Regions from separate parts of the Oleiphilus sp. HI0043 genome, predicted to be linked through region 2. Evidence: predicted binding sites of a transcription regulator. Region 2 holds the regulator's gene; the other holds the start of a gene.
What was found. Region 2 encodes PhoB, which activates phosphate uptake and scavenging genes when phosphate is short. Its sites were predicted from a motif close to TGTCATANNNNTGTCANA; they were not measured.
Positions count from the first base shown of each region.

Region 1: a site for PhoB is predicted at 5,875-5,892, ahead of A3729_RS00230 (PA3496 family putative envelope integrity protein). Genes of this name have one in related genera too.

Region 1 covers NZ_LWEY01000002.1:26,338-34,605, reverse strand. Annotated here, with positions in the region: gene ribBA (bifunctional 3,4-dihydroxy-2-butanone-4-phosphate synthase/GTP cyclohydrolase II) at 1-561, opposite strand, end outside; gene A3729_RS00255 (riboflavin synthase) at 646-1,314, opposite strand; gene ribD (bifunctional diaminohydroxyphosphoribosylaminopyrimidine deaminase/5-amino-6-(5-phosphoribosylamino)uracil reductase RibD) at 1,335-2,504, opposite strand; gene nrdR (transcriptional regulator NrdR) at 2,494-2,967, opposite strand; gene glyA (serine hydroxymethyltransferase) at 3,092-4,357, opposite strand; gene A3729_RS00235 (MFS transporter) at 4,508-5,734, opposite strand; gene A3729_RS00230 (PA3496 family putative envelope integrity protein) at 5,981-6,208, shown strand; gene A3729_RS00225 (hypothetical protein) at 6,236-6,577, opposite strand; gene A3729_RS00220 (hypothetical protein) at 6,581-6,781, opposite strand; gene A3729_RS00215 (MASE3 domain-containing protein) at 6,969-7,439, shown strand; gene A3729_RS00210 (response regulator) at 7,504-8,268, shown strand, end outside.
Region 2 covers NZ_LWEY01000556.1:15,547-23,814, reverse strand. Annotated here, with positions in the region: gene A3729_RS06910 (aminoacyl-tRNA deacylase) at 56-568, opposite strand; gene A3729_RS06905 (mechanosensitive ion channel family protein) at 954-1,790, opposite strand; gene A3729_RS06900 (methyltransferase) at 1,935-2,597, shown strand; gene A3729_RS34490 (VanZ family protein) at 2,557-2,946, opposite strand; gene A3729_RS06890 (RluA family pseudouridine synthase) at 2,930-3,562, opposite strand; gene cysZ (sulfate transporter CysZ) at 3,704-4,489, shown strand; gene phoR (phosphate regulon sensor histidine kinase PhoR) at 4,504-5,844, opposite strand; gene phoB (phosphate regulon transcriptional regulator PhoB) at 6,021-6,716, opposite strand; gene ubiA (4-hydroxybenzoate octaprenyltransferase) at 6,836-7,717, opposite strand; gene A3729_RS06865 (chorismate lyase) at 7,722-8,231, opposite strand; gene A3729_RS06860 (hypoxanthine-guanine phosphoribosyltransferase) at 8,231-8,268, opposite strand, start outside.

The DNA.
Region 1 (8,268 bases), on a different contig from region 2:
CAAATCATGCTCTTTTGCGAAGACTTCAAGATCAGGACGACGAGCCATAGTACCGTCTTCATTCATAATTTCGACTATAACTGAAGCCGCCTCAAAACCTGCCATACGAGCCAGATCGCAACCTGCTTCAGTATGCCCTGCTCGGCTTAATACACCACCAGGCTGCGCCACAATTGGAAACACATGGCCAGGCTGAACAATTTCACTTGGCTTAGTGTTACGTCCTACAGCTGTACGAATAGTGTGCGCACGATCAGCCGCTGAAATACCTGTTGTCACACCCGAAGCCGCTTCAATAGACACAGTAAAGTTAGTTGAAAACTGAGCATTGTTTGCGTGAGCCATCGGCGGTAAGCCGAAGAAGTCTGCCCGCTCTGCCGACATCGTCATACAGATCAAGCCTCTCGCATGTGTCGCCATAAAGTTAATATCTTCCGGACGAACCTGTTCAGCCGCAATCACTAGATCGCCCTCGTTCTCACGATCTTCATCATCCATCAATATAACCATTTTGCCTTGACGGATATCTTCAACTAATTCTTCTACGGTGTTGAGCTCCATTGAGCCTCCCCAGTGTTATTCATCTTAAAAGGCAGCGATATCGAAGGTGAAACGCTGCCTATTATTTAATACAGTGTAAAAGGTTTATCTTAAAAAACCATTTTGTGCCAGAAAGGCCTTATCCAAGTTGCCTTCCGTTTTCTGTTCAGTGACATCAGAAGAGCCTACCTGTAATAGGCGCTCAGCATAACGAGCCATCAAATCAACCTCTATATGAACTGATTGGCCAACCTGATAAGCGTCGATAGTCGTTTCGCCTGCCGTGTGTGGCACAATATTCAGCGAAAAGCCTTCTGCTAACAGCCCGGTTACCGTGAGGCTAACCCCATCAACCGTTACCGAGCCTTTGTTTGCAATATAGCGGCGAATTTCTTCTGGACTACGAATATCAAAACGAATCGAGCGTCCATCCTGCTTTCTGGCAAGCACTTGACCCACACCATCAACATGACCACTTACCAAATGGCCACCTAAACGTGTCGATAAAGTCAGCGCTTTCTCTAAATTAACCTTCGTACCCGCTTGAAACTCTTTGAGATTAGTATGCACCAAGGACTCTGCCGATACGTCTGCAGTAAACCCTTTTGAGTTCAAAGTTACTACCGTTAAGCATACGCCATTTACCGCAATACTATCGCCTAGCTTTACGTCCGACAGATCCAAATTGCCTGTCGAAATAGTTAAAACAAGGTCTCGCCCTTTTGATTCTGATCGCTCGATCACACCAAGCGCTTCAATAATTCCTGTAAACATCGCTTATCCAATCCTTTACGCTAGCGAGAGCCTGACACTTCAGCCGGCATATAAATCATTCGAATGTCCTGACCAACCAGCCTCAAGTCTTTTAAGTCCAGATCAATACTCTCAGACATTTTATCTAAACCAAGTTCAGCAAGCGGTCGAGCTTTACTTCCTAATAATTTTGGCGCCATGTAAACCAAGAGTTCGTCCCACAAACCCTGTTCAATAATGCTTCCCGCTAACAAGGCTCCAGCCTCTAGTAACACCTCATTGCACTGAAGCTCAGCTAATTTGGACATCACTTCTTGCAGCTCACTATGCGCATCATTTGAACTTGATGCAGAAGACAAGCGAAGCACATCAACAAAACCAAGCTGAGACACCTCCTGCGCTTCCTGGCTTAGCTCACTGGCCTCTGAAACACACCACAATATAGGCGTTTCCTGTTCTAATAGTCGAGCAGTCTTAGGCAAGCGAGCCTGACGATCAAGAATGACACGCAAAGGCTGAATTTTTTCAATTTCTCGGGACCATTCAGGATCAAGACCCAGTTCACTAGCTCTAACCGTTAGGGCTGCATCATCATGAAGAATGGTACCAATGCCACTAATAATAGCAGAGCTTCGGGCACGCAAACGCTGTACGTCAGAACGTGCAGCCGGGCCAGTTATCCACTGACTTTCCCCGGACTCCATGGCGGTACGACCATCAACACTGGTCGCCATTTTAATCCGAAGATAAGGCAAACCAGTTTCCATTCGCTTAATAAAGCCTTGATTAAGTGCCCGCGCCTCAGCTTCCATCAAGCCATAGCGTACTTTTATTCCCGCATCCTCCAGAAGTTTAAAGCCTCGACCTGACACCTCAGGATTCGGATCCAGCATCGCAGCAACCACCTCAGATACTTGAGCATCAATTAAGGCTTTAGCACAGGGAGGTGTTCGACCAAAGTGGCTGCAGGGTTCCAAAGTAACGTAAGCTGTCGAACCTTGCGCGAGTCCTCCCGCTTCAGCGAGGGCGTTTACCTCTGCATGCCCTGTTCCGGCCTTCTTATGCCAACCACGCCCCACAATTTGACCGCCCCTCACCAAGACACAACCTACCCGTGGGTTTGGCTGGGTTGTATACACCCCTTTATTGGCCAAGCGCAAAGCTTCAGCCATATAGTGAGCGTCATCTATTGAGAAAGCACTAAGCGTCATTTTTGGTATTCTCAGAACGAGCTAGCCGATCAACTTCTTCCTTAAATTCATTGATATCCTGGAAACTACGATAGACAGAGGCAAAACGAACATAAGCCACCTCATCCAGGCGACGCAGCTCTTTCATCACTTCTTCACCAATAGCAATCGCTTTTAGCTCTCTCTCGCCTGTTGCTCTCAATCGGGCCTTAATGTTATTGATCGCGCTTTCAATCGCCTCAATACTGACGGGGCGCTTTTCCAAAGCCTTGGTGAAGCCTCTGTTGAGCTTGTCCTCATCAAAAGGTTGACGAGTGCCATCCTGCTTAACCACTCTCGGCATCACCAGCTCAGCAGTTTCAAAGGTAGTAAAGCGTTCTTTACAAGACAGGCATTCACGGCGACGGCGAACCTGGCCGCCATCGGCAACCAGTCGAGAGTCGATAACTTTTGTATCCGTCGCACTACAGAAAGGACAATGCATCAAAAAACCTTTTGATTCAGAAGAAAGGCCAATTCAGAGCAGCAAGCCAACTAAACCACTAACAGCTGGCAGGCCAAAGGTGCAGAAATGAGGAAACGCCTCATCACCGCACCGGGTTAACTATTTATGCGTATACTGGGAAGCGAGCACAAAGGTCGATAACGTCCTTCTTAACACTTTCAATAGCAGTCGTATCTTCAGCATCTTTAACCAAAGCGTCAATTACGTCACACATCCAGCCCGCTAGTTGCTGACACTCGGCAGCCTTAAAGCCACGACGGGTTACCGCTGGCGTACCGATACGCAAGCCACTGGTCACAAAAGGTGAGCGTGGGTCGTTAGGTACTGCATTTTTATTCACTGTAATATTCGCTTTGCCTAGTGCAGCGTCAGCATCTTTACCCGTGATATCTTTGCTGATCAAATCTAGCAGGAACAAGTGATCGTCAGTGCCATTTGATACCACATCAAAGCCACGCTCCTGGAAAACTGCAACCATCGCCTTGGCATTCTCAACAACTTGAGACTGGTAAGACTTGTACTCATCTGACATAGCTTCTTTAAAGCACACCGCTTTAGCAGCTATTACATGCATCAAAGGGCCGCCCTGGCTTTCAGGGAATACAGCAAAGTTTAATTTCTTCTCTAGCGCTTCATTTGCCTTCGCCAGAATGATACCGCCACGGGGACCACCCAAGGTTTTGTGAGTAGTAGACGTTACTACATCAGCGATGCCAACTGGGCTAGGATAAACACCCGCCGCAACCAAACCGGCAATATGCGCCATGTCTACGAATAAGAATGCACCGACTTCATCAGCAATATCACGAAAACGCTGCCAATCAACAATACGAGAGTAGGCAGAAAAACCTGCAACAATCATCTTTGGCTTATGTTCACGAGCAAGCGCTTCAACCTGATCGTAGTCGATTTCACCCGTTTGCTCATTCAAACCGTACTGCACGGCGTTATAGATACGACCGGAAAAGCTTACTGACGCACCATGCGTCAAGTGACCGCCGTGAGCCAAGCTCATTCCCAATACCGTATCGCCGGGAGAGCAAAGCGCCATATAAACAGCAGCATTGGCTTGCGAACCTGAATGAGGTTGAACGTTTGCGTAGTCAGCACCAAACAACTCTTTAGCACGATCAATCGCTAGCTGCTCAACCACGTCAACATGCTCACAACCACCGTAGTAACGCTTACCCGGATAGCCTTCAGCATACTTATTCGTTAATGCAGAACCTTGAGCCTCCATCACTCGAGGGCTGGTGTAGTTTTCTGATGCAATCAGTTCAATGTGTTCTTCTTGACGCGTTGCTTCAGCAGTAATTGCATTTGCTATTTCATCATCAAAGCCAGCTATAGTCATATCACGAGTAAACATTCATCGCCTCTATCATTCAGGAAAAAATAAGCCTCAAAACGGTCATTCCCTAGTCATTCTTCAACTCTTGTAATGAGCCATATAGAGTGAACAGAATTTGATCGTTCAAAAAAGCGCCATTTTATACGATTATTGTGTGAACTTCATCAATCATTTTTGTCGAAAATAATGTAACACAAACACTAAGCTGACTAAGCCAACAGCGCCCGCAACAACAAAGGTAGAAAAATACCCCAACATGCCAGCCAAGAGACCTCCCAGAGCCGCCGCCAAACCAGAGACCAAGACTTGAATACTGGCCTGAACGGTAAAGTCTGCACCTTCATGTCCGGAACGACATTGCGCCATCATCAGCGAGAAAAGGGCTACTGTAGACATGCCGTCGACTGCTTGCTCGAATATACTTAGACCATAGACCCCAAGAATCCCAACCCAGTGCAGGTCCACTAGCGTATAGAGAGCAATTCCCACAGCCTGGGCCAAGCCAGCAATAAGCATCATATTCTTTGCCCCCAGACGAAGGTATAAATACCCGCCTAAAGCAGCCCCCAGCAAACCCGCAATAGAAGACCATAAAGTGATCGTTGCCAAGTCCCCTAGCGAGAAGCCACTATCGATCAGCAAGGGCTTGATCATTACCGAGCCTAAGGAGTCTGCCAGTTTATAGGTGATTAACACCAATACCCAAGCAAGCATATTTGAACGCTTAAAAAAGCCCTTATAGACAGTTAGAGGCAATGCCCTAGCCATGCCTTTATCAGCAACACCTGCATCAAAGTTATTGGTCACCTTTGGGTAAACAGGGATAGCTCCAGTGAAGATTGGCAACATTAGTAGAACTAACAACAAGGCCATAAGCTGCATACTCAGACTCCAACCAAAGTGGTCTATCCCTAGTAACAAGCCGCTACCACTTAAAATCATTCCCAACTTAAAACCTGTTACCTGGACACTGTTTCCGATTCCCCTGAAACGCTCTGCTAGAACTTTCACAGCCAAACCGTCGGTTGCAATATCCTGAGTCGCGGCCGAGGTATTCACCAGTAGAATTCCGATGAGAAAAATAACAATCAAGGGGCCAAACAAGCTTTCATAGTTAGACATAGAAGCTAATAAGAGCAATCCGACAAGCAATAACTGCATCGCTACTATCCAGGTTCGATGCACGCCTATACGAGCCCAACCGATACGATCAACATAGGGAGCCCAAATAAACTTTAAAGCCCATGGCAAGGCAAGGAGTTTGATCAGTCCGATATATTCCAGCGACACGCCCTGGTCTCGCATAATGGCCGGAAAAGCATGAGCTAGCACTCCCGAAGGAAGGCCTTGAGAAAAGTACAGCGCAAACAGGACGGCTAGGCTGGCGACGGGCACGTTATATTCTCCTAAATCATCGATCTTGACGAGCAGCTCTTGCCATCAGCGTACTGACAAAGAAGCTCAAATGCGGGCAAAACTATCATCCAAGCGACCTACTTCACAAGCCCATATTTTTGTCTAAATCGTCATTTTTGCTTCACAAAACTGTCACACCCAAAAGCTAGCCTGAGCTCCAAATAAGGTGAGATGCAAAACAGTAAACATTTCGAAACTTTATCGATGCCAGTTAGGAGACACACTATGCAAGCACATGAATCTCAGAACCCGAGCACTTTTGAGCAAGAAAATTCTCTGGAAGCCATCCATGTAGACTTTATGGATATCGCTCACGAACTTCATCAAAAGCAAAGCGAATCAAAGAAAAAAGATCGTGCAAAGCGCCGCTCCCAAGCAAGAAGAGCAATTGAAGATCATCAGGAGAAAAAGCGTTTAGAGGCAGAGCTTAAAGAGTGGTGGGACGATTTATAACGTTCGTTTTGGCCCAATAGCTAGGCGCTACAGGATTACCAAGTCGCCCTCGTTACCTTGGTCCTCAACTGGTCGACGGCCTTCAGTTAAATAAAGAGCATCGTTGTGGAAGTCTACGTATAGGTGGCAGTCCATCACGCTATCGGTTATTTCACTGCTAATGGAAAAGTGACGAACAATCTCTTCACCATCGCAGTGAAAGTGTTTCATATCTGACTTACTCATCACCTCGGGCAAACCGATAGCCAACCGACAATTATGCTGCACCAAGCTATTTTTTATTCTACCTAGAAAACGGTTGGCCAATTCACAATTCCAATCTTCTTGAAAACTTGGGTCACCAATTCTATCTACATCAACTATCGGCATAGTTTACGCTAATAGTAAACGCGGTGTTTTTAATAGCAAAGAAATTGTCAGGTCTTCAGAGCCTGCCGTAATATACGAAGCCATCACTTCTCGGGAATATGAACTTCTATCCGTTACTTCTATTTGACAGCCCAAGCTTTCAAACTGCTTAACACAAGCTGCATCAAATATTTCGGTAATCAGCGCTTTTGCTTGTTCGCTCATAATTCATCTAAACCCAATTTGGCTAGTTGCACCCAAAAAACAAAAGCATACCAAGACTATCCATTTGTTCAGTGTAACCAAAGCATAGCGACTTTCCTATTATTTGCATACTGACGTGAACTTGAAGACATTTCTACTATACTTCTTTAATGCCATCGCACCACGTCACCATATTTCGGAAGTTTGAATGACGTCTCCCAAAAAACTGACTATTGGGCTATTTTTTCTCTGCACTCTACCTTTTTTACCTAATATGCTAGGAATTGACTTTGGCGCTGCGCCGACAAAAGTCGATATAGTGACAACACAAAGCTCGATGCTGGAAGCGCTGCAGGGAGCTATCCTACATACCATTCTCGAATGGAGCGCAATTTCTATTGCCTGTATCGGCGCTATCTTTGCGTTTGTTCATTACTACTATCATCGTAATATTACACTCCCTATCATGGGGCTTGCATTGCTCTCGGCAGCATCGATCGACATTTTTCATACCTTGGCATCAGCAAGAGTGATCGATGCTCAAGCCCAGAACACTGATTTTATTCCTTTTACCTGGGCGCTTTCCCGCCTTTTCAATGCTTCAATCATGACCGTCGGGGCGGCACTAAGCTTATGGGCTTTGCATCACAGCAATAACCCCCCCTGTACAAGCATCTAAAGCTACTTCCTTTAGCGATAGTTTTTTTGTTGGTTCGGCCTTCGTAAGTGTTTATCTAGCCTCGGTGAGCGAAAACCTACCGCAAACCACTTTCCCTGGCGAATTGATAAGCCGCCCCTATGACATCCTTCCACTAGCGACATACTTATTAGCCGCCACATTGTTCTGGACCTGGTTTCAGAAAGAACGCGACCCCGTCAGCCTGGCGTTTTTATTAAGCTGCATTCCAGAGTGCCTAACCCAACTGCATGTGGCATTCGGCTCTACGCAACTTTTCGATAACCATTTCAATATCGCTCATATACTGAAAATTGTTGCTTACCTTTCTATGCTAGCAGGCATAACTCGCAGCCTAATTTTCAACACCGCCACCTCATCAACAGATAGCGGCCCCCGCGAAACACCCCCTCTTACACATCAACATATCAGAACTTCAAAAACTGAACGTGCGAAGCGCCCTATAAGTCTACTAATCCCCTCAGTTACATTCTCTTTAACACTCATTGTCGGCACCATCATCAGTATTTCTGTGTATCTGGATCATATCGCCCAAATAAAGAAAAAGAACCTACAGGAGCTTGAGCACGAAGCTGAGATGCTTGAGTCGAGCTATCAATCCATATTTCAAAGAAGTGCCCAAGACTTAGTTTCCCTGGGCAAGCACTATGCCATTCAAGCCTATGTGCAAGGAGGCATCACTGAGTCTGAGCCAGTCAATCGCACTCTCGAACACTACTTGCTTTTAAATCCAGGCGTAGTAAATATCAAGCTAGTCGCCAAAAGACCGGACAGTGTAATTGGCTGGGAAGTTCTTTATACAAGCCACAAG
Region 2 (8,268 bases):
CGCCTGCTGTAAGGCCCGGAGATTGTAAACGGTAAACAATAGAAGGCTAGGTTTTCTACCCGGCCTTCTTCTTTAACAACCAGCTTGGCTTCTTCATACCAATCTTTGCGAAGCCCTCATTTAGCGTCATCGGATGCGCTAGTTCCATATAATCAGAGAGCTTCATTTTAATCACTTCGTGGTGATTTCCTGCTCTAAAGGCAATATCACCGGTTTCATCGAACCCTTCATACATATAGATGGGGACATCATATAAATTGCCGAATGGTGGCATAGCACCCACTTCGCATGATGGGAAACGGTCTTTAAATTCATCTTCTGTTGCCAGGGCGACCAGCTCGGTTCCCATGGCTCTCATAAATTGATCCCAGCGTATTCGACATGATGCGGGTAGCACCACCATCGACATACAACCGTCCAAATTGACCATAACGGTTTTCGCCATTTGGTCACCTTTAAGTTTAATACGTTCAGCGATCTCTTTTGCGGTATATGCTACCGAATGTTCTATTGATACGTATTGAACGTCATTCGAATCTAGATATTGCTTTAGCTGTTCAACTGGCATTTCCAGTACCTCTATAACTGCCTAACACTCGTTATTTTTGTCTTTAGTAGATCGAGACAATCGTAATTATTGCTTTGTCTCAGTCACTTCGTATTTCTGAAGCGCTATGCACAGGCAGATAGAGACCAGCAAAATTCGTTGATACTAAATTCTTTCTTAACTTCATCTTAGTCACGAACAAAGATAAGTTGAAGTAACAAAAAGTATCTTTTTATTAGCGTCGTTTATAGATGAGTTTTTTTCCAGTTTTTCAGCAGTATTATCACACTTGTTTTCATTCTTTCGCAGGTTAGGAAATACGTTTATTAATAAAAAAGGCGCTCAAAAGAGCGCCTTTTATCAGCAAAACAAATAACGTCTTAAATAACCGGCGCTAGTGCGTAGGTTATTGAACTGTATGCATATGTACGTCTTGTTGAGGGAACGGAATACTAATTCCTTGCTCATCAAACGCTTTCTTAACTGCTTCGAACATTGTGAAGTGAACTGCCCAGTAGTCCGCCGTCTTAGTCCAAACCCTAACGGTAAAGTTGACTGAACTATCCGCTAATTCAGAGATCGCAATCAAATGCTCAGGATCTTTTAATACACGAGAATCTGAAGTGATCAAGCCTTCAATAATCGCTTTCGCTTTATCAATATCATCGCTATAACCAATACCAAAAACGAAATCAACACGGCGAGTATCCAGCTGGTTGATATTAACCATACTGCTATTTGATAGGGCACCGTTTGGAATAATAACGACGCGATTATCTGCCGTTGTTAGAATTGTGTTAAAGATCTGAATTTCCTTAACGACACCAATATGGCCTTGAGCATCAATTAAGTCGCCTACTTTGAAAGGCTTGAATAGCAAGATCAAAACACCGCCAGCGAAGTTTGACAAACTGCCCTGCAATGCCAAACCAACGGCCAAGCCAGCAGCACCGAGTACTGCAACGAAAGAAGTAGTTTCAATACCAACCATTGATGCAACAGCAATCAATAGCATCATCTTGAAGATGACTGACGCCAGGCTACTGACAAACGAACCAAGCGTTGGATCCGCTTTAGACGTAAAATGCTTTTCAACCTTGCTAACAATTCGATTTATCACCCAAAGACCAATTATCAAGGTAACAATAGCCAGAACAACTTTTGGCCCGTAAAGAATTGCAGCTTCTACAGCTATATCAGCATAGCCTTCTAGCTTATCTGTAGTTTCAGTTATATTTTCCATAGTCTTCCTTTTTTACCCTAGTTTAAAAGTAACTTTATTGTATTATCTATGATGCATCGAAATGCTGTTGTTATTATTCCTCGCAGCATAAAGTAGCTACACCAAGCTGGTCAACTTAACACTGTCAATCATCATTAAAATGTCATGAATACTGTCGATACACTCAACGCTAACTTAAATAAAACTCTCGCTAAAGGTCGTGTCAAGGCGACTAAACCTCCCGCCTGCCCTGCAATCGGCCTTTATCTGTTTGACCCAGCTGTATTACAGGGCCCACTTAGCCATGACGAAGCACAGGCTGTTGTGGCCGAACCTGCCTACTGGTCTTTTTGTTGGGCAAGTGGACAGGTTTTGGCTCAGTTCATTCTGGAGAACCCGGAATATGTGCGTGGTAAGACAGTGCTAGATTTTGGTAGCGGCTCGGGTGTTGTTGCAGTCGCTGCTGCCAAGGCTGGTGCCAAAAAAGTCATAGCTTGTGATATCGACTCAGACGCTCTTGAAGCTTGTCGTGCAAATGCCGAACTCAACTCTCTGAGCTTTGACTACTCTGAAGACTTTATGGCTTTTGATGAAGAGCTCGACCTGATCACCGCGGCGGATGTACTATATGACAAAGATAATCACGACTTGCTAGATTTGTTTACCACTAAATGTCCTCAAGTACTTCTTGCTGACTCCCGCGTAAAAGTACTGCCCTCTTCCGCTTACGATTTGCTTGAAGTAAAAGAAGCCCGTACTTGTCCAGACCTAAATGAGTTTGAAGAATTTAACAAGGTGCGTATTTACCACTCAAACACTTGCTCTTAATAGTTGGCGCAATAAGGATCAGGTGAATCACTGTGCCTAACAAGTCTACAAACCAATCATTTAGCTCGAAACTACGGTGGGGCAAGTAAGCCTGAACAAGCTCAATACCCAGACCAAAGCAAGCCAAGCAAAATAGTATTGCCCTTAAACCTAGCCTTGGATAGGCAATTTGAACCAATAAAGAAAGTACAAAAAATGCTACTAGGTGGAGCACCTTGTCACTCACATTAACTTGCTCCAGCCCCGTAAGGGGTGAAAACGCGGCAATACAAGAGAACAGCAAAGCAAGGTACAAAACGATTTTGTTCAGCCAGGTAAACTGGATTATCTGACTAAAAAGGTGTAGCACTTGAGAACTCCATAAAAGTTTTAGTCTTTGGCTGGTAGATACTTAAGTCTGTGGCATGTAGGCATAAACGGCTACTAGCCTTTAATGCCGACTCGTGAGCATAAAGCCCATCGCCCAATATTGGATGGCCGGTATATAGCATATGAACACGTAGTTGATGAGAGCGACCTGTTATCGGCGTGAGGATGACTCTCGATGCCTGTTCTGAGCGAGTCGTACATTGATAGAAGGTCTGAGCAGCTTTACCTTCATGTGAAATCATCTGTCGAGGCCGATTGGGCCAGTCGGTCTTCAATGGCTGATTAACTTCGCCACTTTCATCTTCCATAAAGCCATAAACCAAGGCTTCATAGCGCTTTTTGACTTCTCTGTCATGAAACTGCCTACTAAGCTCCCTGTGGGAATCCGCATCAAGCGCCAAGACCATCAAGCCCGAGGTTGCGCAATCCAAACGATGAACCACCCTGATAGTGGGAAATTGGTCTTGTAAGCGGCTCAGCAAGCAATCAGCTTTGTCGGGGCCTCTGCCCGGAACTGATAGCAAACCGGAGGGCTTATTAACCACCACAAGCTGTTCATCTGAATAAACAATCTCGATTTGAAAATCTGGACGCATTGGCTACAACTACCTAGTGACATTACTTTGATTTCATCAGAGCACTGCTGAAACTCCAAGCGAGCTATTATACACTGCCTACAACCCTATTAAGCCCTATAAATTTCTTAGACGATATTCTGATCAGGAGCGAATCTTCACATGAAGGGAAATATGTTTACCGGCTTTGGCTATCTGGCTCAAGGTTTCAAGATCATTTGCCAGCCCGGCTTTCGCCTATTTTTACTGGTTCCTTTAACCGTAAATATCATCTTGTTTACGCTGCTCATCATGTGGGCATATAGCCTAGTAGACGGTTGGATGGCGACCTTATTGTCTTGGGTCCCAGAATGGCTAGGATTCATGGAGTGGTTATTCTGGGGAATCTACTTCTTAGCCATCTTAATGACGCTGTTTTATGGCTTTATTGCCGCCGCGAATTTAATCGGCGCTCCTTTTTATGGCTACCTGGCAGAACTCACTGAAAAGCACTTAAGCGGCCAAGATAAAGGTGAAGACTTCTCATGGAGCGAGCTACTGGCAATGGTTCCCAGAACCATCATGCGAGAACTCCAAAAGCTTGTTTATTATATCCCGCGGGTGCTAGTGCTATTGGTTTTAGGCTTAATCCCCGGCTTGAATGTGATTATTGCTGTTATCTGGATTATTTTCTCAGCCTGGATGATGGCCATTCAATATATCGACTACCCGGCAGATAATAATAAGATGAGCTTCCCCGATATGAAAAACTACCTGGCTAGCCATCGTCTGACATCACTAGGTTTTGGGCTGGTAACGTTTGGGGCAACGCTTCTGCCTATCGTGAATTTTCTGGCACTGCCCGCTGCGGTGTGTGGCGCGGTCGCATTTTGGGTAAACGAAGAAAGATCTTTAGGCAATATCAATATGAACTTTGAAGCAGAGGCGCAGAAAAAGCTATCCAAGTAAATGCAGATAGCTCATCAAGATGCATTTGCTAGCGCTTTCTGTTCATTAGCCGAGCTACTGGAAACCATTATCGATGCCGGGAAGTGACAAATAAACTCACTGCCTATGCCTTCTTCACTATGGATTTCCAGCTCGGCATTATGATTGATCAATACATGCTTCACGATCGCTAAGCCCAAGCCTGAGCCGCCACTTGAGTGGTCTCTGCTGGGGTCCGTTCGATAGAAGCGTTCCGTCAAGTGAGGGATGTGAACGGAATCAAAACCTTCACCGGTATCACGCACACAAAAGTGAGCACCTTCTTCATCCAGCCACCAGCTGATGTCGATATCACCACCGGTGGGCGTATACTTAACTGCATTAAACGCAAGGTTTGAGAAGGCGCTATAAAGCTGACGAGAGTCACCGGTAAATAAACAGGGTTTGGTGCTTTCAAAGTCCAAACGAATATTCTGATTTTTGTCAGCGCTAAAGGCTCGTGCGTCGCGGTAGACTTCTTGTAGTACCGGTTCGATATCGATCGCTTGAGTATTACTAGGCAGGCCTTCAGTTTCATACTTGGCGAGTAACAAGAGGTCACTAATCAGGCTTTCCATCCGTTTCGTTTGCTCTTGCATTGAATTTAAGGCTCTTCGCCACTTCTTAGGTGTATCTTCAGCATCCTGGAAGGTTTCGATATAACCTCTAATAACCGTCAATGGCGTTCTCATATCATGAGAAACATTGCTAACGAAGTCACGCCGCATCTGTTCAAGTCGCTGCACACGCGTCACATCTTGCGCGAAAACCAAGCGGTCATCTTTGCCAAACAAAGTGATATGTACTTGCAAAGTTGCACTTTTATTTAAAGGTGAACGTAGCTCTAAAGGTTCGTCGTAATTCTTGCTTTCAAAATATCGCTTAAAGGAAGGGTCTCTAAGCAAATTTGTTATCAGCTGACCTCTATCTGACTCTCGTTTAAAGCCAAGTACTGTACTTGCAGAGTCATTCCACCAGTCCATCGCACCTTCAGAGTTAGTCATGACGACAGCCTCTTTTAGTGCATTGGTAGATAATTGGACACGAGCAATCATTGACCGCAAGTTTTCTTGAGTAATGCGATTTTGATATTGAATTTGATATAGACCGTCAAACAGATCGCCCCATAAACCATGGCTTTCGGGAATTGCTTGGTCTTCTTGTACACTGTAAAGCCAACGATGCAGCTTAACAGCCTGGCTGATTGTCCAGGCTAAGTAGGCAAAGCAGCCAATCGCGAGAACCCACGCTAATTCCCCAATCAGCAGGCCAAGTACCAGCAAGCCAATCACAGCCCAAAAAAGGGAGTATAAGTGACCGATGATTCGTTTGTGCATAACCTTATGCTCCAGCACAGGAAGACAGATTCATTCTCTGATTCAATAGTTTGCCATTAAAACGCAAACGGTACAGAGAGTGTGCACCCTTCGTCAATGATCGAAGTCATGTGCATGAAAAATCGAGCTCCTTGCCACCTTTCTTATTTTATAACAAAGTTACCAATGCTCAAGCGCTATGCAGCACCTTGAGCAGAAAAACGATAGCCAGTACCTCGAACAGTTTGAACCAGGTATTCATGCCTTTCACCTAATGCCTTGCGAAGGCGCCGAATATGAACATCAACGGTTCGATCTTCAACATAGACATTGCCACCCCAAACTTGATCAAGTAGCTGGGAACGGCTATAAACGCGGTCTTGATGCGTCATAAAGAACTGCAGTAGCTTAAACTCAGTTGGCCCCATGCTCAGCAAATTATTGTGAGCGGTAACGCGATGACAAACTGGGTCAAGTACCAATCCATCTATTTCGATTTCACTTTCGACACCCGCAGGCGTCGCACGACGAAGTACAGCTTTAAGACGAGCAACCAATTCACGAGGAGAAAAAGGCTTAGTAATATAGTCGTCGGCACCGACTTCCAAACCCTGTACTTTATTATCCTCTTCGGTTTTAGCTGTCAGCATAATAATAGGGATATCACTGGTCGCTTCATTGCGTTTCAAGCGTCTTGCCAATTCAATTCCGCTAGTGCCTGGCAACATCCAATCAAGTAAAATCATATCGGGACGTTGATCCACAATAGCAATAAATGCATCCTGCGCATTTGAAGCTTCGATACAATTGTAATCAGCCATTTCTAAAGCAACAGCAATCATTTCTCTGATTGATGCTTCATCATCAACAATTAATACGGTTTTTTCTGACATAGTACTTACTCCAAAAATCAAACTGTATTAAAACGGCAAGCTGTTACAGTTTTATGACACTACACTGTAAGCCTATGCTGAGAACCTAATGAGCGCTCCTTTTTGCGAAGTTTTACAATTCACCTGACATAAAAGTCTAGAAACAGTCCCAGGAATAAAACCATACCCACCCAGTTATTGTTCAAAAACGCCTTAAAGCACTCATCTCTGTCACGATGGCGAATCAAGTGCTGCTGATATACAAATAGTACCGACGCAACGACAATACTCAGAAAGTAAAACTGCCCCATTTCAAGCTGTTCACCTAACAAGCTCAGCGTCAATATCACCAAAACCTGCAAAAATGCGATAATCGCCCGATCAGCCGAACCAAATAAGATGGCCGTGGATTTAACGCCGATTTTGATATCATCATCCCTATCGACCATGGCATACATCGTATCATAAGCAACGGTCCACAAGACTGTTGCCATATAGATCAACCAGATATGCGCAGGCAGTTCATTCACTTGCGCGGCATAAGCCATAGGAACGGACCAGGCAAATGCAGCACCTAAGACCACCTGTGGTAAATAAGTATAGCGCTTCATGAAGGGATAAGCAGAAGCAAGTGCGAGTGCACCAAATGAAAGGTAAATTGTCAGTTCATTGGTAAACAAAACCAGGATGAAAGACAACAGACATAAAACGGCGAAAAAGATCAAAGCCTGTTTTGCACTCACCCGCCCCGTCACCAGAGGGCGAGCTTCAGTGCGCTTTACATGACCGTCTATTTTTCTATCCGCAAAGTCATTGATTACGCAGCCTGCCGAGCGCATGAAAACAGAGCCGGCGATAAAAATAGCTAACACATCCATAGCTGGTATGCCCTCGGCAGCAAACCATAATGCCCAAAGCGTTGGCCACAAAACCAGATAAATACCTATAGGCTTATCCAACCTCGCAAGCCTTACGTAGTCCATTGCAACACTTGCAAACGCGGGTTTACTCTGAGTATTCATATGCCTATTTCTCTCGTTTGCTTGCCTCAAATACCCGAGGCATAAATAGTTCGCTCACCAGCAATGGTTTCTGACGAAGAAAAAATACCGAGCGCCGCCCAAATACGGGTTCTTTAAACTGTTTCACCAAGGAGACACTTTCAAGCTTACTACGCGTCATAACTCTGGATTTAAACAGAAATGCGCCTAAAGGCTTATCTCCCAAATACTGAAGCTGTCTTTCATAACCACTTAGCGTTGTTTTCGGAATAATACTGCGCGCTATCACCCATACTTCTCCGAAACAAAGCAGCTCAACTTCCCTGACCAGCGCTTTCTGACGCTCTCTCACTTTTAGTATCCGCCTCTCCTCAAGACTTGGTACAGCCCAGCCTTGATAAGTGACACGCACACTAAAGTTATTATTTGATGCTTCGATAAGCCTCTTGGTAAGTGAACCTTGATCAAAGACCCAGGAACCATATTGTTTAGGCACTTTCCAGTCGGGTATCCGCCGAGCGGCTGGCTTTAGCATCACATGCCCTTAACTGCGTAAATACCCGGCGCATTCC